One region of the Oceanobacillus sp. FSL K6-0127 genome, then DNA from elsewhere that is predicted to be linked to it. Evidence: riboswitches for the same ligand, from Rfam matches in the RefSeq annotation. Region 1 holds a riboswitch; each other region holds the start of a gene.

Region 1 (5,810 bases):
TTCCTTTTTCACTCTCACCACCAGCATATAAAATTGGATTTGGCCGTTGAACTGGCTTTGGTGATAAATTTGTATTTTTAATGTTATAAAACTTTCCATCATAAGAAAATGTCTCTTCCGTCCATAATCCTTTTAAAACTTCTAAAAATTCACTTGTACGATCATAGCGATCATTATGCTCTGTAAATTCTCCACCATACTGTTTGGCCTCTTCCTCCCACCAACCAGAGACAACATTTAAAGTGAATCGACCATTGCTAATTTGGTCAATATTTGCGGCCATTTTAGCAGTTACCGCCGGGTTATGGAATACCGGTCGGACAGCGGTCATAATTTCCATTTTCTCGGTAACAGCTGCCAGTGCTGCGGCAGTTGTCCATGCTTCAATAGAATCGGCTTCAATCCCTTTAATATCATTCAAATATAATTCAGCTATTAACGTTGTATCATAACCCCACGTTTCAGCGTGTTGAATGACTTTCTTTGCGTAATCAAATGTTGGTGGCATATTTTCATCCTCTACATTCCTTAGCCATCCACCAAAAATCGGTAACCAAAACCCATATTTCATTGTTCCATCTCCTCCTAACTTCTGTTCAACAAAAAACCTCTATTCTAGGATAAGAATAGAGGTTTTACATATTATGTATGTATGCTCTTCTTATCTTCCAAGCAGTCTGCTTGATGGAATTAGCACAGTATTCTTAAATGAACCTGTTGCCGAGGATTCTTTGGGCCATGTCCCTCCACCTCTCGTGATAAGATAAATCAAATAATGAAGTTGTTGGTTGAATAATAATATAAAACTTAAGAAATGTCAATCAATTAATTCTTATAATTCTTAGTTGACTTATATGATTTGATATATTAGAATATATCCAACAATTGAAAATTCTTATCAAGAGAAGCTGAGGGAACTGGCCCTATGACGCTTCAGCAACCACTAATTATTTTAGAAAGGTGCTACTTCCAGCAAGATTTTTTCTTGAGAGATAAGAGCTGATAAATGATGTAGTGTACCCTCTTTTCTCTTTTTAGAAGAAAAGGGGGTTTTTTACTCGTATTAAATATTTAGTACCTGTCAACTAAATTTAAACTGTGAACTAACTGCTTTGGTATGAGCAATTCCGCTAAATATACACAATGATCTAGCACTAGCGGTGGAAACAAACAGTGACTTCTGCCGGGGGACGGAGCCATAGTGAGACTTCAAAAACGACAGTTCAAAAAGGTTCACGGGTCACCCGAATAAAGCGTAGTGTGTTTCCGTAGCGAGTATACGTACCAATCCATCATTACAGATTAGTGCAGTTTCTCAAAAGTCTAATATTAACCAGTGTTTCGTAGAGTACAAATAAAAAGCTAAAGGAGAATGTTTACATGAGCGAGATTGTAATTCTATCCGGAAGTCCTTCTGAGTTTTCAAGATCTGAGCAGGTGCTTAAATATTTAGGTACTTTATTAGAAGGTGAGCAATTCTCAGTAACGCATATTTCTGTAAAAGATGTACCATATGAAGATTTATTTCAAGGAAATTTCAATAGTACTGCTGTTAAAGAAATTGCAGTCAAAATCCAACATGCCAAAGGACTAATCGTCGGATCACCAGTATATAAAGGAGCATATTCCGGTGTGCTAAAAGCTTTGATTGATATATTGCCACAGGATATTTTGAAACATAAGCCAGTACTACCGCTTATGACAGGTGGAAGTCCCTCCCATTTACTTGCTGTCGAATATACGTTAAAGCCAGTTCTTGCTACATTAAAAGCACATAATTTAAAAGGTCTTTACCTATTGGATAGACAGATTGATAAGCAAAATCCCCTTCCAATTATTGATGAAGATATTTTACAACGAACAAAAAAACAACTCTTTTACTTTGTTCAGCTTATAAATAATCCAGTTGCTAGAGAAGTTGTTACGTACTAAAGATGCTATTCAATAATAAAAAGGGAGAAATAATATGACAAAAAAGCGTATTTTTTTAAATGCTTTCGATATGAATACTCCGGGACATCAATCACCTGGACTATGGACACATCCAGATGATCAGTCGCATCGATACAAAGATAGTGCCTATTGGACTGAGCTTGCAAAAACATTAGAAAATGGAAGATTCGATGCAGTCTTTATTGCAGATGTATTAGGGACCTATGATGTATATGGTGAATCCCGTGATGCAGCAGTAAGAAATGGTGTGCAATCACCAGTTAATGATCCATTTCTAATTGTTCCATACATGGCAGCAGTGACAAAGCATCTGGGTTTTGGAATTACTGCTTCTGTGACACATGAGCATCCATACACATTTGCTCGTAAAATCAGTACGTTAGATCATTTAACAAATGGACGTATTGGCTGGAACATCGTTACCTCTTATTTAAAAAGCGCAGCTGTTAATATGGGATTAGAAGATCAGATTAATCATGATGAACGCTATAATATTGCGGAGGAATATTTGGAAGTTTGCTATAAGCTTTGGGAAGAAAGCTGGGAAGATGATGCGGTAAAGCTTGACAAAGAAAATCGCGTTTTTACAGATCCAAGTAAAGTTCATGATATTAACCATCAAGGAAAATATTACCGGGTCCCTGGTGCTCATCTATGTGAGCCTTCTCCCCAACGGACCCCTGTTCTTTATCAGGCGGGCGCATCCAAAAAGGGGCGTGCTTTTGCTGCTAATAATGCGGAGCTTGTTTTCATTGGCGCACCAACGATTGCAACAGCAAAAGCAACCGTGGATAAACTGCAAGAAGATATCGAACGGGCAGGAAGATCCAAAGAAGAAATAAAAATTCTTATGATGTTTGTACCGATTGTTGGCAAAACAGAAGCAGAGGCTAAAGAAAAATATAAAGACTATCAACAATATATAAGTGCAGAAGGTGCACTAGCACTATTCGGTGGGTGGACTGGAGTCGATTTATCCCAGTACGCAAAGGATCAAGAAATCAGTTATATCGAAAATGATTCGATTCGGTCCGCACTTGAAAATTTCACAAAAATCCATCCTGATCGACCATCAACAGTAGAGGATGTTATCCAAACAATTGGTATTGGTGGAATGGGAGCAACGGCAATTGGCGCTCCCGAACAGATTGCAGATGAGATGGAGCGATGGGTCAACGAAGCTGGTATAGACGGATTTAACATCGCATATGCCATTACTCCAGGGTCTTTTAAAGATTTCGTTGAGCTCGTTATACCTGTTTTACAAGAAAGAGGACTTGTTCAAACCGAATATGAAGGAAGTACTTTAAGAGATAACTTATTTGGAAAAGGCGATAAGCTCCTTGACACGCATCCTGGAAGGAAAAAACACTTGCTTGTAAAGTAGTAATAACTAAAAAGGAAAGCATGCCATTTCATTATAGGCATGCTTTTTTACTGGTGAGTTTACCATTCAATGTCTGTGCTCCTCACTATGTATTACTTCTTCCAAAAATGTTTCAGATTTCGTATGATCATGTTCATCACAGTAATAAACAACTGTTTTTATTTTATGAGAAATATCACATACATATGAATATCTAAGGAGGTTTTTCATATACGAACCCTCATGAGAACCTACTTCCAATACAGTTGTATCCGTACTATATTCTACCCAATTATGATGTGATGATTCCTTATCATTACTCTCATGCTCTATTACTTCTGCATTCACTGTATTATATGACACTGCTAGGACAATTACTTGGAGAAGAACCACTGCAAAAATCAATTTTTTCATCAATTCACCCACTAATTTAAAGTCATTAAATAATTTCTGCCGTTTTTTATGAAAATATACATTTAGATTCAATTCTCTTGTATGGAAATTAAAAACAGGAGCACTATCCCTATAAATGATAGTACTCCCATTATAACTTTAAAGGCTTCTCAGTCTAAAATAATATTGCTTTTATTTCTCATAAACCTCATCGCTCTCATCACTTTCCACAGATTGTTCCGGTCCGCCACCGACTACATAATCTTCCGGTGCATCCTCAAAGTAATCGGACGGATTCGGTGCTGCCGAAGCATTATTGCTTATACGGATTTCAACCGTATAAGTCATCCGAACAAATTCATTAAATACACCCATGTCCACGACGGTACCTTTCACTTCAGGGGAATCAACATATTTCACAATATAGTTAATATCGGCACCTTTCGAGTGATATTCTTCATAAAACAATCTTGGCAGATCGCCTTCTAACTGACCTCGAAAATCACGTAAATAAGGACTTCCTTCTGAATAAGTAACGGTAATATTCTTATTATCTTTATCTGTCAGCTTTGTTCCTGCCTCAACGGACTGTGAAATAAGTGTTCCGTATGAAACATCTGTGCTAAATTTATGTTTTACTGTCACGAGTAGATCAGGATAATTTGCCACAGCTTCTTCTGGAGTCAGCTCCCCAAAGTTCGGAACTTCAGTAGCTTCTCCCAATGAGACAACAACTTTCATTTTATCCCTTTTAGCAATTTTTTCATCTGGTGCTTCACTCTGACTAATAATATTCCCGGCTTCAATCGTGTCGGAATCCGATTCTTCATATGTCATTTCAATTTCATTGGTTTCTGCCCATTTTTCTACTTCTTCTTTGGCTACCCCAGCAAAATCAGGTATGTTGATATTCTTCTCGAAAACTTCTTTTCCTTTTGAATAATAGACAGCAGCACTATCTTTACGCTTGTATTCTGATTCATCAATGTTGCTATCCCTGATGGAAAACTGAATAAAGCCACCTTCTTCGATATCATCGCTATATTCTGTGACCATCTGCAAATTTTCTGCTTTATTTTCATCAATCCAGGTTTGCGCTTCCTCATGTGTCATCTCCGAAAAATCAACAAGCGGAATAACCTCTTCTGGGTCAGCTCCTAAGCTGCTAGTTAATTGAAGCGTTTTTCCTTTTCTAATCTTTTCTCCAGGAGATACACTTTGCGAAATAATCTGGTTTGCATCATACTCCATACTATATTCCTGCGCTAATTCAACCTCTACATCATTTTCACTTGCCCAAGAACGTGCTTCTGAAACAGGCTTGTCCACAAAATTTTCAACTTTCACATGAACAAGCATATAGTAAATGAAGAATATCAAAACACAAGCTAAGACAGTTCCAGAAATAATCAGCCACATCCGACGTCTTTTTTTCTTTCGATAATCCTGATCAATTTCTACTTCTTCTTCTGCGTCTTGACGGCGACTGCTTCTGGAAGAATTAGACTCTGACTTAAGCGGGGTATCACGCTCAGGTACTGTTTCTTCACTTTCCGCAGCAGAAGCTTGTTCTTCCTGCTTCCGCTGCGTTTCTATTTTTTCCTGCTTAACACTTTTCTCTTCTTTCTTATCTTTTATTTCTTTGTCTTCTTTTTCATTTACCAGATCATCATACTTGTCTTTATTAAACTTTGATAAAAAATCACTCATAGGAAGACAGTGCACCCTTCCTCAAATGGAAAGCCTGATCAGACTGTAAAGCAATTTCATTGGAGTGCGTTACCACAATGACACATTTCCCGTGTTCATGTGCCAATTTTTTAAAAATATCAATAATTTCCTGTTCCATCTCTTCATCAAGGTTTCCTGTAGGCTCATCAGCAAGAATTAATTCCACATTGGTCGCGAGAGCTCGGGCAATAGCCACACGTTGCTGCTCCCCCCCAGAAAGCTTATTAACGAAACGATCTGCTTTACTTTTTACAATACCAATATAATCTAGTAAATTATAAGCTACTGTCTTTGCATCTTCTGGAATTTCATTTTCCGTAATCGTCATAGGAACCAGTACATTTTCCACAGCTGTAAAGGTCGGTAT
Region 2 (5,810 bases), 1.8 Mb from region 1:
TCTATTACCAAGCGATTGAATTCCTTGAACGAGAATAATAAGAATAAAGACAGTCGCATACATAACATCAACTTCATATCGTAAATGGCCGAATCGATATGCCAGATCCCCAAGTCCACCTGCACCAACAAGACCAGCCATTGCAGTAGCCCCGATTAGGCTGACGGTTGCAATTGTTAATCCTAAAATAATGGAAGGGCGTGCTTCACGGAGCATCACATTCCAAATAATTTGCCTTGTTTTAATACCCATCGCTTTGTATGCTTCGATTATACCGTTATCTACTTCCAACAAGGATGTTTCTAATAACCTTGCTATATATGGTGCTGTGTAGATAACAAGCGGAACAATTACCCCTTGTACACCAATCGTTGTTCCTACTAGGAATTTTGTGAATGGTAAAATAAAGAACAATAGAATAATAAATGGGATCGAACGAACAACATTTATGAATAAGTTGAGCAGCTGATAGATAAATCTATTTGCTAATGCTTGACCAGGGCGTGTAAGGACTACGAGAATTCCTAATGGAACTCCAATTAATATTGCAAAAAACAATGAAATAATGACCATCTGGAAAGTCTCAATGACAGACTGCCCGATAATTGGCAGCCATTCTTGGATGAATGCTTCCATGTTATTCTCCCTCCACTTCTTCTGTTGCGACACCTTGTTCGTTTAGGAATTGCAAGGATGCATTGATTTGTTCTGGTTCACCAACAAGGTGAATGACTAAGTTTCCAACGATGCCATTCTTTAGTTCCATAATGTTTGCCGTTAGAATATTTGGTTCCACATTAAATTTTTGACTTACCTGTGAAAGTAGAGGCTGTCCTGTGTTTTCACCGATAAATGTAAGTCTTGTAACAGTGCCATTCAGCTTCAATTGAGAAATAAGTGATGCTGATAATTTACGTTGGGAAATGGTATCTAAGAATTTCTTCGTCGTATGCTTACGTGGGTTGGTGAACAGTTCTATGCTTGAGCTCTGTTCGATGACTTCACCTTTTTCAAGCACGTACACATAATCGCATATTTTTTGGATTACATTCATTTCATGGGTAATAAGTAAAATCGTTATTCCGAGATCTTCATTAATTTTTAGAAGCAAGTCGAGAATCGAGTTTGTTGTTTCTGGGTCAAGAGCGCTTGTTGCTTCATCACTGAGAAGTATTTCTGGTTCTTGTGATAATGCTCTAGCAATAGCGACCCGTTGCTTTTGCCCACCAGATAGTTGAGAAGGATAGCTGTTTTGCTTTTCTGCTAAATCAACAATCTTCAAGTATTTTTCAACACGCTTCTTCACTTCCTGTTTATCATAGCCAAGAAGTTTTAATGGAGTTGCGATATTGTCATAAACTGTTGCAGTTTTTAATAGATTGAAGTGCTGAAAAATCATTCCAACCTTCTGCCGCGTCTTTCGCAGTTTTTCTGGTGGCAGGGAGGTCAATTCGGTTCCGTTGATTGAGACACTTCCGTTCGTAGGCTTTTCAAGTAAATTGACAAGCCTAATTAATGTACTTTTCCCCGCACCACTATAACCAATTACGCCGTGGATTTCTCCTTTTTTAACATGAAGGTTAACATTATTTACAGCTGTTACGTCCCCATTTTTAGATGGGAAAACTTTCGTGATGTTTTCTAATTTGATCATCTAACCTACATTCCTTTCGAAAAAGAATGCTGCTCCAGTAGTCGCAACATTCTTTTGTTAAAATACTGAAGTATAAAATTTGGCTGAATTATTTCTACGCCTAACATCGGCATACGCCTAAAGGGGCATGTTTCCTTTTAGATGAACTTGACTTCCGCCCATAGAAGAGAAAGTCATAGATCATCTTATACTTTGGAGTGAATCTCCTCCGTAAGAATGTTCGACAGGCAGAACCATCCCAAAGTTCGGGGCACAGTCGGTATGTCGATAACCGGGCGCTTCCGCTTTTATTTACTTATTCATCCCAGCTTGGAATTACAGAGCCTTGAAATTCTTCTTCAATAAATGCTTTCACTTCATCAGATTGGTATGCTTCAACGAATTTTTTAACGACTGGGTCATTTTCATTTTCAGCACGTACAACGATATAGTTTATATATGGAGAATTGGTGGATTCTAATAGAATTGAATCTTCTTTTGGACTAATACCTGCTCCTAAAGCGAAATTCGTATTAATTGCAGCTGCATCGACTTCGCTAAGTTGATTTGGAATTTGTGCTGCATCTAATTCAATGAATTCCAGGTTTTTCGGATTATCTACAACATCATGAATGGAAGCTGTCTCTTTCTTGTCTTCTTCCAACGTAATAATCCCGGCTTCTTCCAAAATAAATAGTGCGCGACCACCGTTTGTTGGGTCATTTGGAAGGCCAAATGTTGCACCATTCGGAATATCATCGATGCTCTCATATGTTTCAGAGTAAACACCCATTGGGTTTAAAATAGTTTTACCAACCGGCACTAAACTTGTCCCATGATCCTCATTAAATTGATCTAAGAATGGCTCATGCTGATAACTGTTCACATCTAAGTCGCCTTCAGATAATGCGGTATTCGGTAGGACATAGTCAGAGAATACTTTTAGTTCCACCTCAAGTCCGTTTTCAGCAGCAACATCAGCAGCAGCTTCTACAATTTGTTCATGCGGACCAGCAGTAACACCAACCACTATTTTATCCTCATTTAGTGCGTCGGTGCTGCCAGAGGCGTCATTACCACAAGCAGCTAGTACTCCAGCTAATAAAATAATTGATAACACAATTCCAAATTTTTTCATTTTGTTACCCCCTGTAATATAGTAAACTTGCTGATAATTAAATAGCCTCTCTTTAAAAGAAAGAGAGGCTTGTATATATACAGAGGTCCTCTCTCATCTTTCAAAACGTTATGTTTTGCAGGATTTAGCACCTTTCTATGCTGTAACATAAAAGGTTGCCGAGCTTCATCGGGCCAGTCCCTCAGCTACTCTTGATAAGAGATGTAGTCTATTCAATTCTATTTATTTAAATTAACGTATAATTCTAATTCAGTCAATACTTATTTTATTTATTCTTGCATTTCTTTTGGGACTCCCCTTATTATTGAGATAATTAGAATTTTCAGTTTCGTGAGTGGGAGAGATGAATTGTGTCATTGTGTCGTGCACATTTTGCAAAAGGGAAAGCAGGAACAGTTCTTGCGGCTAGGTTATTAGCAGAAACGGATCTTCTAACCGGAATTGAGCGGCTATGTCAAGAAAATGATATTGAATCGGCTGTAATCAGCAGCTGTTTTGGCAGCTTTAAGAAAGCCGGTTATTTATATTTAATAGCAAATAGTGAATCAAAAGTTGGTGCTGGCTATGGAGATTTGCAGGTAAGACAAGGACCAATTGAGTTTTTACAAGGGACTGGGGTTGTATGTCAGCGTGATGGTGACTATGATATTCACTTTCACGGTACGATGTGTGATCAAGAAGGAAATGTTTTCGGCGGTCATCTTGTAAAAGGGGAAAACCCCGTTATTACAGTAGACCTTGTACTTACGGCTATTGAAGGGATGAGCTTCAATCGAAAGTACGATGAAGAGACAGGCGGGAATCAGTTTTATCCTGTAGAGCATGGAAAGAACGTGACGTATAACCTATCGAAAAATTGAAGCTGGGACATACAAAAGTGTTTAATGTTAAAGACGAACGATGCATAAGCTTAGCGCAGGAATTATACGTAGACTCCAGCGGGAGGTAAGGCATAGGTGAGACACCGTAGTGCGATAGCGCAAGGGGGGATCACCAGCCACCACTGGATGCGCGAATTATATTTCCAGAGCGAGTTATTTGCACCAATCATGTTCGGTTTTTATTTCATAAAAATACTTTTGTCCCAGCCTCAGTGGCCGAACAAGAATGAACCATAAAAGGGGATCTTAATCGAGCTATAACTTTACGATCACCTTTTATGAGTTGGTTATTTAGGGAAAATATTAAGTTTTTCAATACGCTGAATAGCTTCCTTGATACGCTGCTCTTCAACGAGCAAGCCAATTCGGATATACCCCTCACCAAATGATCCGAAACCATTTCCGGCAGCTACTGCCACATCTGCTTTTTCTAGCAGAAAATCAGCGAATGTTTCACTTGTAAAACCATCCGGAACTGGCAGCCAGGCAAAGAAGGATCCTTTTGGAGCCTCGACTTCCCAGCCGATTCGTTGACATTCAGCTATTAATGTATTTCTGCGACCTTCGTAAAGTGCAACTAACGCTTCAACACATGCTTGGTCATCTGATAACGCGACAGCTGCAGCATGCTGGACAGCTGGGAAAATACTAACAAATAAATGATCCTGTAATAGATTAATTGCCTCTATCATTTCCTTGTTGCCTACTGCAAATCCGACACGCCAGCCGGCCATATTATACGTTTTCGAAAGCGTATAAAGTTCAATTCCAACATCCTTTGCACCTTCTGCCTCCAAAAAGCTAATTGGTTTATTCCCGTCAAAACCAATTGCTCCATAAGCAAAATCATGTACGACTCCAATGGAGTGCTCTTCGCCCAGCTTCACCGTTTTTTCAAAAAAGGCTTTCGAAGCAGTTGCACCTGTAGGGTTATTTGGATAATTTAAATAAAGAAGTTTTGCTTTATCTAAATGGCTAGAACTAAGACTATCATAATCTGGTAAAAAATTATTCTCTCGTAGTAATGGCATTGTTTCATGACGCACATTTGCCAATCCGACGCCTGATAGATAATCTGGATAGCCAGGGTCAGGCAGCAAAAGCAATTCACCGTCATTCATTAAAGCAAGCGGTAATTCTACTAATCCAATTTTTGTTCCAAATAAAATAGCAACCTCTGTTTCCGGATCCAAGTCAACGTTGTATTCTTTTTTATAGAAATCAGCTGCTGCCTGTTTTAATTCGGTTGTTCCGCGGAATGGGGAATATTTATGTGTAATCGGCTCTTGGGCAGATTGTTGCAATGCTTTAACGATGTGAGCAGGGGTTGGTTGATCGGGATTTCCCTGCCCTAGATTAATAACATCGCGACCTTCTGCATATGCTGCTGTAACTTTTTGAACGAGTGTTGCAAAAAATTGCGCAGGCAACCCTTTTAAACGATTCGAAAATTCCATTTGATATGACCTTCTTTACTAATAAGATGAATTGTTGAGTAAATTCTATAATCTTTTAATGGTTCTGTCTAGCAATGAAAAATTGTCGTATAAAAAACTATAGTGGCTAATCTGTTTGGATATTTTGAAAAATATCAAAAAATATTCTGTAATATATTGCATTTTTGTTAGGAAAATAGTATGATTATCAACATCAATCAATAGAACATGGCTCGAGTAAATTGTCGGAAAATTTTAATTAAATAGACGAGCTTAATTAGCGACGAGGGGGAACATTCGATGAATAATAAAATAACCTTTTCATCATATCTAGCAATCGGTTTTATGCTGTTTGCATTATTTTTTGGGGCTGGTAATTTAATTTTCCCAGCACAGTTAGGACAATATGCAGGGTCAAACATTTGGCCAGCAATTATTGGATTCTTAGTAACAGGTGTTGGATTGCCGTTACTTGGGATTCTGGCAATGGGCTTTTCAGGTAGTAGGAACCTTCAAGAATTATCTAGCAGAGTTCACCCTGTGTATGGTATTTTCTTCACGGCATTGCTCTATTTAACGATTGGCCCATTCTTTGCAGCTCCAAGAACAGGGACGGTGGCATATGAGGTTGGAATCGCGCCATTTATTAGCGAAGGTGCACAACAGACAGGTTTACTTGTTTTCACGATTCTATTCTTCGCGGTAGCACTTTTATTCTCATT
Region 3 (5,810 bases), 1.3 Mb from region 1:
AAATTGCTCATAAACTTGTTTTGCTTTTTGGATAACTTCTTTTGATAGATTAGTTCCTAAAATCGGTTCATCGATTTGTACCCAAGAGACACCGGCTTGCTCTAACTCTTTTAATAGTTGGACATATAAAGGTATAAAGCGTTGCAAGACGTTAGAGAAATCATTTTCTTCGTATCCTTTTGATAATTTTAGGTATGTAATTGGACCTAAAATGACAGGCTTCCCATCGATTCCTAACTTTTCTTTTGCTTCTTTATAGAATTTTAGCGGGGGATTTTCTGTTAACGTTGGTGTCACATTTTCAAGCTCTGGAACGATATAATGATAGTTTGTATTAAACCATTTCGTAAGCTCAGAGGCAACCGCATTTTCTGTACCGCGAGCAATAGCAAAATATGTTTCGAGGTTAACCTTTCCGCCATCATAGTTAAAACGATCTGGTACAACACCGAACATAGCGGAAGTATCTAGGACGTGATCGTATAGTGTAAAATCGCCAACCGGTACAAGATCGATACCAATTTCTTTTTGCTTTTTTAAGTTTGCGAATCTAATGGCATCAGTTTTCTCTAAAAGTTCCTTTTCGGATAATTGCTTATTCCAGTATCCTTCCAAGGCGCGCTTCCATTCTCTTTTCTTCCCGATTCTTGGGTAACCTAAGTTTGAGCTAATCACATTTGTCATTTCATTTCCTCCTCATTTGTTTTCATCTTAATTCTTACTATAGGCTGTGCGGGGTTGCTGACAACACCTCCTCGAAGTTACTTTTGGGGACTTTTTCCTGGATATATTCAATAAGACGAATAATCATGTCATAACGTGCGAAAGGTGTAATTAAATAGATACCATGGAAATATCGTAAGGATACATCAATAAGTTCCTTTGCTATTGAAATCCCTTGTTCAATCGATTTGTCTCGATCGTTCGAGACAAAGCGCATTTTATATCTAACATCGTCATTTAATTTAATTCCTGGTACTTCATTGTGGAGAAATTCAGCATTTCTTGTTGATGTCAGCGGCATAATTCCTATATAAATAGGTGTTTGGATGTGCGCTGTTGCTTCATGCAGCTGTATGATTTGCTCCTTATTGAAGATCGGTTGTGTTAGAAAATAATCGGCACCATAGCTAATCTTTTTTTCCATTCGTTTGACTGCCTTATCAAGATGAGCCACATTTGGATTAAAAGCTGCACCAACTTTGAAAGAAGTTTTCCGTCGTAAGGAATTACCAGAAAAGGAAAGCCCTTTATTAAATTGCTTGATTAGTTTAATTAGATCGAACGATGTTACATCAAAAACAGAAGTGGCACCTGGGAAGTCGCCGATTTTCGTTGGGTCTCCCGTAATTGCCAAAATTTCATGAATCCCTAACGTGTCGAGTCCCATTAAATGGGATTGCAGCCCGATTAAATTACGATCGCGGCAAGTTAAGTGAACGAGAGGTCTTAGCCCAACCTCTTGTTTTATTTTTTCGGCGATCGCAATATTGCTAATTCTTGGTGATGCTAACGAGTTGTCAGCTAATGTAATTGCATCGACACCAGCCTTCTTTAATGCCTTCACGCCTTCCATATATGCGTCTGTTTGCAGATGCTTCGGAGCATCTAGCTCAACGATGATGGAATGTCTTTTCTTTACGATATCGACTAAAGGGGTCTCTTTAGTCGTCTGATTACGTGTTACTTCAATAGGGGAAGGCTTTCTAATAATCTTCTTTTCCGTTAATGGCTTTAAATTACGAACTCCTTGCGCTAATCCTTTGATATGCTCAGGGGTTGTTCCGCAGCAACCGCCAAGCAAGCGAACACCTTCATTGCGAAAATCTTCGGCGCATCGAGTGAAATAGTCAGGTTTATTTTCGTAAACGAGCTTGCCCTCGTGATAAGCTGGCAGACTAGCGTTTGGGTAAGCCGCTAAGAATGTCTTATCTGACAATGGAACATCTTTTAATGATTGCAGCATATGAAATGGACCTAAGTGACAGTTGACGCCAACAATATTACTACCCGTATCTTCTAGCCGTTGTAAAGCATCCTTTAGCTGGATACCATTTTCAAGAATACCTGGTACGTGCATGGAGACATTTGTGATAATCGGTATTGTTGTTTCTTCTCGGGCAATTTCTAATACGGTTAATAGCTCATCAAGATTGTAATAGGTTTCTAAAATAAGGCCATCTACACCTTCTAACAGTAAGCAATATAGCTGTTCTCGAAAGCTTCGTTTGATTTCTTCTTTTGTATCATTTAATGCTTGTGCGCCATGTATCCCTCCGATAGTTCCGAGAACAAAAGTGTCTTTTTTAGCAGCCTTTCTAGCAAGTTCCACTGCTTTGGTATTGATTTTTTTAACTTGATCTTCTAAGCCATAACGAGCAAGCTTAATGTAATTTGCTCCGTACGTATTGGTTTGGATTAAATCGGATCCCGCCTCAATATATGATCGATGAATACGGGTAATTTGTTCCTCATGTGTTAAATTCAATTCTTCAAAGCAACGGTCAACGCCGTATGAATACAGCAACGTTCCCATTGCACCGTCACCAATAAGGATCCTTTCTTCAAGAGCACTTAATAAACTCATTTTTCTGTCCTCCTTTATCGTTAAAAGTAGCAATTACCTCATTTCATTTTCTTCACTACCTTTTAATTCACTCCTTTGAAGCTGTCATTAGTGGAAAATTGTATTCGTGGTGATAAGAAAAGGTGGGAAAACATAAAAAGACCCCTTCCGAAAAGAAGAGGTCATGTATGTATTATTCACTTTACTCTTCTTATCTACCAAGCATTAATGCTTGTTGGAATTAGCACAGTACTTAAAAAAGCCTGTTGCCGAGGTATCGTAGGGCCAAATCCCTCCACCTCTCTGGATAAGAAAATAACGAATATTCAGTTGTTAAATCCATTTTGCATAAATTTTATAGTTTTGTCAATTGTTTTATTAAATACATTTTTGTTATTATTAAAACAAATTTGTGGTGTTGCTAAGATATGTGCATTTTTAGGATACAATATAAAATAATATGAATGAAAGGTTCATTCATTAAATGTGTTTTATTCAAATTTCATGTCATTTATTTTGTTTTATATCCAAGTAAAAAGGAGGGTTTATCTATGCAAGTGAGAATGGAATTAACATATCGTACAAAAAAGGGATTAGAGACGATGCTTAGCTCAGATATGATGCAAGCTGGACAAGCCGTCATCATTGCTGAAGACATGGAGAAAACTGGAAGAATCAAGCAATTAACATTTATTGATAGCAATGATAGAAGCTGGACCTATAAGCAATTAAAGAAATACATGGAAGAAATTAAAACGGAACCGCATGATATAACTGTCTATTTTGATGGTGGATTTGACTTGAAGACAGATAAAGCAGGTCTTGGCTGTGTCATTTACTATGAGCAAAATGAAAAGGCCTATCGGATAAGAAAAAATGCTTTAGTGGAAGGCCTTATAAATAATAATGAAGCAGAATATGCGGCGCTTCATTTAGGATTAACTGAATTAGAGCTATTAGGTGTGCACCACTTACCAGTAACATTTGTTGGAGATTCAAAGGTTGTCATTCATCAGTTGGATGGGGAATGGCCATGCTATGAAAAGGAGCTAGCAGCATGGATTAATCGGATTGAACAAAAGTTAGAACAGCTTGGAATTGCCCCAACTTATAAAGATGTGTCCCGGAAAATGAACCGTGAGGCTGATCAATTAGCAACACAGGCCCTACAAGAGATTGAAATTATGAGTCATCGTGAGCGCTGATAGATAATCAATCATACAGACAAATTAGCTAATCCGGTAGTTTAGAAAACCTTTCCATCTAACTTCAAATGAGTTGTTTTTCGTAATACATTATATTATCATTTAACTGTTGTTTAATTTAAAAAATAATAGTTGTGCACTATTTCACGAAGCAGTACAGTATAAAATTTTGGTAGTTGTAAAGGAGCAGGGCATTGAATATAGGGATTGATAAGATAGGTTTTTATACACCGCATTTATATGTAGATATGAACAAATTAGCTGTTGCAAGAGACATAGAGCCGGAAAAGTTCACCGTTGGAATTGGACAGGAAAAAATGGCGATTCCGCCTATTACACAAGACCCGGTTACATTGGCTGCGAACGCTGCACTTGGGATTTTAAACGAGGCAGATAAAGAGAAAATCGATTTTGTTATTTTTGGTACCGAATCAGGTATTGATAACTCGAAGTCTGCAGGGGTCTATGTACATAATTTACTTGGGTTAAATCCCCATGCACGTACTGTTGAAATGAAGCAGGCATGCTACGGTGCAACTGCTGGAATTCAATTGGCAAAAGGGCATATTGCATTAAATCCGGAAAGCAAGGTATTGGTAATAGGTTCTGATATCGCGAGGTACGGTCTAAATACCCCCGGTGAATCCACACAAGGTGCAGGAGCAGTTGCGATGGTGATTAGTGCAAATCCAAGAATCATGGTCCTTGAAGAGCATAGTGCTTATTTTACAAATGACATTATGGATTTCTGGAGACCGATTTACTCTGACAAAGCGTTTGTTGATGGAAAGTTTTCCAATGAGCAATACATATACTTCTTTTCGAAGGTTTGGGAGCAGTATAAAGAAAAGTCAGGTCTTGAATTGAAAGATTTTGAGGCAATTTGTTACCACTTGCCATATACAAAGATGGGATTAAAGGCGTTACGTACGATTTTAGATGAAGGTAGAGAGGAAGACAACGAAAGATTGGTTGCGAATTATCAAGTAAGTACGCAATATAATCGAAACGTTGGAAACATCTACACGGGATCTTTATACTTAAGCTTGTTATCGCTTCTTGAACTTAACGAGGGATTAGAAGCCGGATCAAGGGTTGGTTTATACAGCTATGGTTCAGGCGCTGTTGGAGAATTTTTTACTGGGATTCTACAGTCCGATTATCGTGAACATCTTCACATCAATGATCATAAACATTTATTTGATTCAAGAATGGAAGTAACTGTTCCCGAATATGAAAAACTATTTGAGGAGACCCTACCAGTTGATGGTTCGACATTAGAGCTTGATATTACAAAGGATACTGCTGCAATTTGCCTAAGTGGAGTAGAAGATAATAAGCGTTTGTATGTAAGGAAGTAGGAATTCAGTATACTAGAAACTTCTAGATTATATACAAACACGTTATCATAAAAAATTGAAATTAGCTTAATTTTATGTTAGAATATTCTAATAGTACATTTTGAGATAATATTCACTTCTTCCTAGGGAAATATACTAGTGAAACAAATTTATAGCAGATGAGGCTGTCTTGGAAGGTCGCGATTTTGCGATTTCTCAGACGGTCTTTTTTAATGCAAATACTGCATTCTTTTATGGGTTTTGGAATACATTTAGCATTAATGTGCTAATACCCCGCAGCAAAGCGTTTCACATTACAGAGGGAGATTTCTAGTTAATATGCATTATCATTATTAAATTGGTTGAAAATTATGTTGGCAGATAGAAAAATATAAAATTTTCAATCTGCATAAGTGCAATTAAGGCATTGGCTTAAAGGCTTGCACTCCGATGTATAGAGGCTTCTAAGAAAGCAAAGAACACTTTCTTAAGAATTCCTTTAACAAATGCCAAGTTTTCTAATGACTGAAATTTAGCGTGAAGGAGAAATGAGCAAAATTGAGTGTTGAAAAAAATAAGTACCAGGACCAGTCGCTGTTTAACCTTACATGGCCACTGTTTATTGAAATATCTCTTCATATGAGCGTGGGTATTATTGCTACATTAATCTTGAGTGGATACTCTGATAATGCTGTTGCG
Region 4 (5,810 bases), 360 kb from region 1:
TCCTACATCCTTCAGCTTTTTAATCGTCTCTGCTCTTGTTGCAGCTGTCCCGATACTAAATCCGGTTAGAATACTACCCATTAGCTCTTCACTTTCATCCTCTTTATAACTTTTACCACAGGTCTCCATAACACGAAGCAATGTTCTTTCCGTATGATGCTTTGGCGGCTTCGTTACATGCGTAGTGACCTCAGAGCCAATTAATTGAACATGTTCATTTAAGCCCACAAACGGAAGAATCGTATCTTTTGATTGTATTTTCTCAACTTTTTTCCAGCCTTCAACAAGTTGCACTTTACCTTTTGAATGAAAAAAACCACGTAGATCCGTTTCTAAAACTTTCGTGACCAGCTTTGTCTCCTCATATATAGCTATTGGCATAAACTGCATTATAAAACGGTTTTTTATTGCCGAATATACAATTCCTTCATCTGCTGAAAGTCGTTTCGGTTTTACATATGTTGGAATGATTGCACTATGGCTCTCCACTTTCGCGTTATTAAAGACACGCTTTGTTTTCATAAATTTGATTTCATCTTCATATGGGAGGTCCTCGGAATGCACCTTTAACACGTGGGCTGTTTTCGCAACCAGACTTTCTTCTAAAGCAATACTAGAGGTTCGCGGATATGTAATCAGTTTTTTCTCATAAAGTGATTGGGCCACCTTTAGAACTTTATCAGACGTCCATCCCTTATATTTATTCGTTATAAACCCCTGCAGATTGGATAAATTAAATAAAAACGGAGGAAATTCTTTTTTCTTCTCTACTTGCTTATCTATAATAGTTGCTTGTTTGTTTTGAATCAAATTGTGGACTTCTTCCAACACTTCTTTTTTCTTAAACTTTTCATCTTTATTTTCTATATAGATTCCTTCATATTCATGGTTATCTTCAGTCTGGAACGTTGCAGTTAGTTTAAAATAATCCTCTGGCTTGAAATTAGCTATTTCTTGATCGCGATCATAGATGATTTTTAAGGTTGGTAAGAGTACCCTGCCTATATTCAACGCCTTGCTTTTTCCTTGTTGATATTTTAACGTTGCAACAGAGGTTAGGTTGATACCTATAACCCAATCGGCCCATTGTCTGCTAATCCCTGCATCTCGCAATGGTTGCATTGCATTGTTCGGTTTGAGGTTTTCTAACCCTTGCAGCACTTCATTCTGTGTCCATTCGTTTAAGAGCAAGCGAAATACACTAGCTTTCGGCTTTACTCCACCTCGGTAGATAATACTGTCCCCGATTAGCTGCCCTTCCCGGTCGTAATCACATGCTGAAATAATTGCTTCCAGATCATTTCGTTTCATTAGTGAATGGATTATTTTTAACTGTTTTGCAGCTCCACCATCTGTTTGTGATCGATTCCGAGGATTGCTTTTTACTTTATATTTAAATTCAGAAGGGATAAAAGGAAAATTATCCATTTTCCAGCTTCGCATTTTTCCATCATAGTCTTTCGCATCGTATAACTCTACAAGATGCCCAAACGCCCAAGTAATGATATAGTTGTTTCCTTCAAAATAGCCATCTTTCTTCGTTTTTATTTTCAATGCGTCTGCAATGTTTTTTGCGACGGATGGTTTTTCTGCTAGTATTAATTGGACTCCCAATTCGAATTCATCCCCTATCCTTTAACTCCATATCTATTAATTTTCCGTTATTCTCGTTTAGAAACATTCGTTCGATATACTATTATGCCATAGATTACACTTTTTTTCTAATTGATTCCTATACCGAACTTGGCTAAGAATAGATAGGCTGCATTCAAATACTGTTATATTTTTTTCTGCACCACTACAAAGACATTTTTGCGATCCGTGAAGTTATTCTGACGAGCCCAATCTTCTACCATATACGTAAAAACTAGATCTTGCTTTCGTTTACTTAACATTTCTTTGTCCTCTGGATATTAGATTGAATACATTTCCTTCGCAGTTAGATTTAAAGCCATAACAATATTGTCATCTATCTTTTCAATCAAAAGGCAGATATAAGTAATACATCATACTTTTTTCATACACAAAAATATATTAGGTTTTTATTACGCTTATATTTTCCAAGTGAATGGTTAAACTAGCCTCATTGGTGTAAATAATCACCACAAATTTTCACAGGAGGGGCGATAATGTCTGAGGAAAATAAAAACCGAAACAAAGATAAAGGAAAACAAAACAATCACAATAAACATAATAGGCAAGGCAATAATACGGAATTCGCGAGTGAAAATAGTGAGTTTCTAAACTTAGACAATAAGAAAAACAAACGTAAAAGGTAGCATCTTTAGAACAAAAGCGGAAGCATCCGATTTAGCGATGTACCTACGACACCCCGAACTTCGGGTGGTCCGGCGGGTCGAACATTCCTACGAAAGAGATAAAGAAAGCATCTCCCTTTGGGCGTAGTCTAGTTTTAATCGCCCATTCTGTTACATGGTGTCAGTGCCCGCTTTCACCACAGGGGGATAAGTGCGACTAATCCTCTGGCACATAAAGCTGAGTCAATGGTTAAATGTTAACTCAGCTTTATGCTTTACGAACGAAAACAATAAAACGAAATGCCTCTTGCTTTTTTCAGATTTCTAATGTAAGGTATTACTAATATAATTTCGAAAAATTACATAAATCTATTTAATTCTTATCCAGAGAGACGGAGGGACTGGCCCTTTGATGTCTCAGCAACCAGCCGATAGCGGTCCGGTGCTAATTCCAGTAAGCAACTATCCAAGTTGCTTAGAAGATAAGAAGAATGCTGTGCTATTAAGAGCAATCTTCTTATCTGAGGGTTGCTCTTTTTATTTTTTCTATTGGAGGCTAAAAAAATGACAAACAACAGGTTACAAACGAAATTCGTACAACTAGGAAATAAGAGTGATGAAAAAACAGGCGCAATTAATCCACCCATTTACTTATCTACTGCCTATCAGCACAAAGGCCTTGGACAGTCAACTGGATATGATTATACAAGAACGAAAAATCCTACCCGAACTATTTTAGAGGAAGGTATTGCTGACTTAGAGACAGGTGATTCGGGGTTTGCCTGTAGCTCGGGGATGGCAGCTATTCAATTAGTACTATCCCTTTTCCGTTCAGGTGATCATATCCTTGCACCTGAAGACTTATATGGTGGTACCTATCGGATTTTCGAACAATATGCAGAAACCTACCAAATTGAGACTACTTACGATACGTTTGAAACAGTTGAAAAAACGGAGCAGTTAATTAATGAACGTACGAAGGCTCTTTTTATCGAAACACCTACAAATCCATTAATGCAGGAAATTGATATTCTTAGCTACGCAACATTAGCCCAGAAGCATAAGCTTTTACTCATTGTTGACAATACCTTTTTAACACCTTACTTACAACAGCCACTACAGTTAGGGGCAGACATTGTTATCCACAGTGCGACCAAATATATTGGCGGTCATAACGATGTACTAGCTGGATTAGTTGTTGCAAAAGGAACAGAAATCTGTGAAAAGCTATCCCAGAATCATAATGCTACTGGTGCGGTACTCTCGCCTGTTGACTCTTGGCTACTTATTAGAGGATTAAAAACATTAGCGCTCCGTGTTGAAAGACATGAAGAGAATGCAAAAAGCATAGCAAAATTTTTAAATAAGCAACCAGCAGTTTCAAATGTATTTTATCCAAATAAGGGTGGAATGCTGTCTTTCTCTCTCAAAGAGGAACAATGGGTCGATCCATTTCTATCTTCATTAAATTTAATCGTTTTTGCTGAGAGCCTTGGAGGTGTAGAAAGCTTTATTACCTATCCAACAACGCAGACACATGCTGACATACCAGAACAGGAAAGAATTCGTCGAGGCATAAGCAATCATTTACTCCGATTTTCTGTAGGTATTGAGCATGTTGAGGATTTAAAAGCAGATTTACAACAAGCACTATCCAAATTGAATGAGGAGGATGAGAAATGAATCAAGTGAAGCGGCATGTGGAAACGAAATTCATTCATGGATCACAGAGAGGGGAAACAAGCACTGGAGCGGTAAATACGCCTATTTACCTTTCATCTACTTTTCACCAAAACAGCTTTGATGCGTTTGGTCCGTTTGATTACAGCAGGTCAGGAAATCCAACACGTCAGGCATTGGAGGACAAAATTGCAGAGCTGGAAAATGGTTCACACGGATTCGGATTTGCGTCTGGTATGGCAGCCATTTCCTCTGTACTATTATTGCTCTCTGCTGGTGATCACGTATTAGTAACAACGGATGTATACGGCGGAACATATCGTTTCGTATCAGAGGTTTTGAAACGATATCAAATTGAACATACCTTTGTAAATATGACCGATTTAAATGAAACGGCTCATGCCATTCAGCCGAATACAAAAGCGATTTATATTGAGACACCTTCCAATCCATGTATGAATATTACGGACCTTACCGGAATCGTAAAAATTGCCAAGGCTAATAATTGCCTTACGTTTGTCGATAATACATTTATGACACCACTTTATCAGAATCCATTAGACCTCGGGGCAGATATTGTACTTCATAGTGCAACTAAATTTCTATCCGGTCATAGTGATGTGATTGCAGGATTAGCTGTTACTCGTGATGAATCGCTCGGGGAAAAACTTGCTTCTATCCAAAACTCCTTTGGCGCAATTCTTGGTGCTCAAGATTCCTACCTATTACTGCAGGGAATGAAAACGTTAGGGGCTCGTTTGAAACAGTCTAGTCAATCCGCACAAGTATTGGTTGACTACTTAAAAGCACATCGGTTTGTTGAAAAAGTGTATTATCCTGGTTTAGCCTCTCACCCAGGATTTACAATTCATCAAAGGCAGTCCAAAGGGTCTGGAGCTGTCTTTTCGTTCCAATTACCAAATAGAACTGCTGCAAAAGCATTTGTAGATCATGTTCAGATACCTGTTTTTGCTGTTAGTCTTGGAGCAGTGGAATCCATTCTGTCTTATCCTACAACAATGTCACATGCTGCGATGTCGAAGGAAGAACGTGAAAAAAGAGGCATTACAGATGGATTATTACGCTTTTCAGCAGGATTGGAATTCACAGATGATTTAATTGCAGATTTTGATCAAGCACTCCATGCAGCTGAAGTTTATGCTGCAGTAAAAACCTCTGCTTCTTAATCTAATTTAGATTATTGCTTTATTGGCGAGCTCTGTCCTCAGACAATGCGTAAAGGACAGAGCTACTGCAGCTTAAAAGGCTGGGAATAAAGCCTATTACGATTATTTACCTTCCGCCACCACTATCCGTTCTACAATTTCATCCTCAATCACCTTTCCTACTTCTTCACCAAGTAGGTTATTTACCAGGATAGAAAAAATCAACCGCTCTCCATTGGATATATCTAGATATCCTGACAACGTGCTTACCCCCTCAATAGTTCCCGTTTTTGCTTGCACAGAAAACAATTTCATTCGTTCTTGAAGTGTTCCGCCAATCATTCGATCCGCATGTCCAGCTACTGGTAGTGCATGCAAAAATACAGGAAACCACTCCTTTTTCTGAACTTCATACAATAATTGAGAAATTTCATTTGCCGGAATCAAATTACTATGTGATATACCAGAGCCATCTTTGATTAACAGATGTTTTACTGCAATGCCTAGCTGCTTCATTTCCTTCTCCAGTACTGGAATACCTTTTTCCCAACTTCCCTCTTTATGAATCCTTCTACCCATTTCCTTTATTAGCATTTCCGCTATTCCATTATTGCTTAACTTCATAAAAGGAATCAGTATTTCCGAGAGCGGAACGGAATCTTTTGAGCTTAGTACGGTTGCATTCCTAGGGGATTCCCCTATTTTC

What was found. Region 1 has a riboswitch for S-adenosylmethionine ahead of ssuE (NADPH-dependent FMN reductase). Riboswitches for the same ligand answer to the same signal wherever they lie in the genome.
Region 2: linked by a shared signal. The riboswitch ahead of MHH64_RS04655 (MetQ/NlpA family ABC transporter substrate-binding protein) and the one ahead of ssuE (NADPH-dependent FMN reductase) in region 1 are both predicted to bind S-adenosylmethionine.
Region 3: linked by a shared signal. The riboswitch ahead of MHH64_RS11660 (bifunctional homocysteine S-methyltransferase/methylenetetrahydrofolate reductase) and the one ahead of ssuE (NADPH-dependent FMN reductase) in region 1 are both predicted to bind S-adenosylmethionine.
Region 4: linked by a shared signal. The riboswitch ahead of MHH64_RS16255 (methionine biosynthesis PLP-dependent protein) and the one ahead of ssuE (NADPH-dependent FMN reductase) in region 1 are both predicted to bind S-adenosylmethionine.

What each region holds. Positions count from the first base shown of each region.
Region 1 is NZ_CP150287.1:3,634,337-3,640,146, forward strand. It holds gene MHH64_RS17930 (LLM class flavin-dependent oxidoreductase) at 1-571, opposite strand, end outside; SAM riboswitch class I at 659-765, opposite strand; SAM riboswitch class I at 893-999, shown strand; gene ssuE (NADPH-dependent FMN reductase) at 1,381-1,932, shown strand; gene MHH64_RS17940 (LLM class flavin-dependent oxidoreductase) at 1,967-3,340, shown strand; gene MHH64_RS17945 (hypothetical protein) at 3,407-3,733, opposite strand; gene MHH64_RS17950 (Stk1 family PASTA domain-containing Ser/Thr kinase) at 3,905-5,422, opposite strand; gene MHH64_RS17955 (ABC transporter ATP-binding protein) at 5,415-5,810, opposite strand, start outside.
Region 2 is NZ_CP150287.1:939,037-944,846, forward strand. It holds gene MHH64_RS04645 (methionine ABC transporter permease) at 1-636, opposite strand, end outside; gene MHH64_RS04650 (ATP-binding cassette domain-containing protein) at 638-1,654, opposite strand; gene MHH64_RS04655 (MetQ/NlpA family ABC transporter substrate-binding protein) at 1,950-2,771, opposite strand; SAM riboswitch class I at 2,862-2,972, opposite strand; gene MHH64_RS04660 (PPC domain-containing DNA-binding protein) at 3,122-3,631, shown strand; gene MHH64_RS04665 (pyridoxal phosphate-dependent aminotransferase) at 3,940-5,109, opposite strand; gene brnQ (branched-chain amino acid transport system II carrier protein) at 5,389-5,810, shown strand, end outside.
Region 3 is NZ_CP150287.1:2,344,443-2,350,252, forward strand. It holds gene metE (5-methyltetrahydropteroyltriglutamate--homocysteine S-methyltransferase) at 1-684, opposite strand, end outside; gene MHH64_RS11660 (bifunctional homocysteine S-methyltransferase/methylenetetrahydrofolate reductase) at 722-2,587, opposite strand; SAM riboswitch class I at 2,775-2,880, opposite strand; gene MHH64_RS11665 (reverse transcriptase-like protein) at 3,118-3,771, shown strand; gene MHH64_RS11670 (hydroxymethylglutaryl-CoA synthase) at 3,966-5,132, shown strand; gene MHH64_RS11675 (MATE family efflux transporter) at 5,670-5,810, shown strand, end outside.
Region 4 is NZ_CP150287.1:3,269,455-3,275,264, forward strand. It holds gene MHH64_RS16245 (DNA topoisomerase) at 1-1,614, opposite strand, end outside; gene MHH64_RS16250 (hypothetical protein) at 2,130-2,279, shown strand; SAM riboswitch class I at 2,636-2,747, shown strand; gene MHH64_RS16255 (methionine biosynthesis PLP-dependent protein) at 2,823-3,941, shown strand; gene MHH64_RS16260 (aminotransferase class I/II-fold pyridoxal phosphate-dependent enzyme) at 3,938-5,125, shown strand; gene dacB (D-alanyl-D-alanine carboxypeptidase/D-alanyl-D-alanine-endopeptidase) at 5,228-5,810, opposite strand, start outside.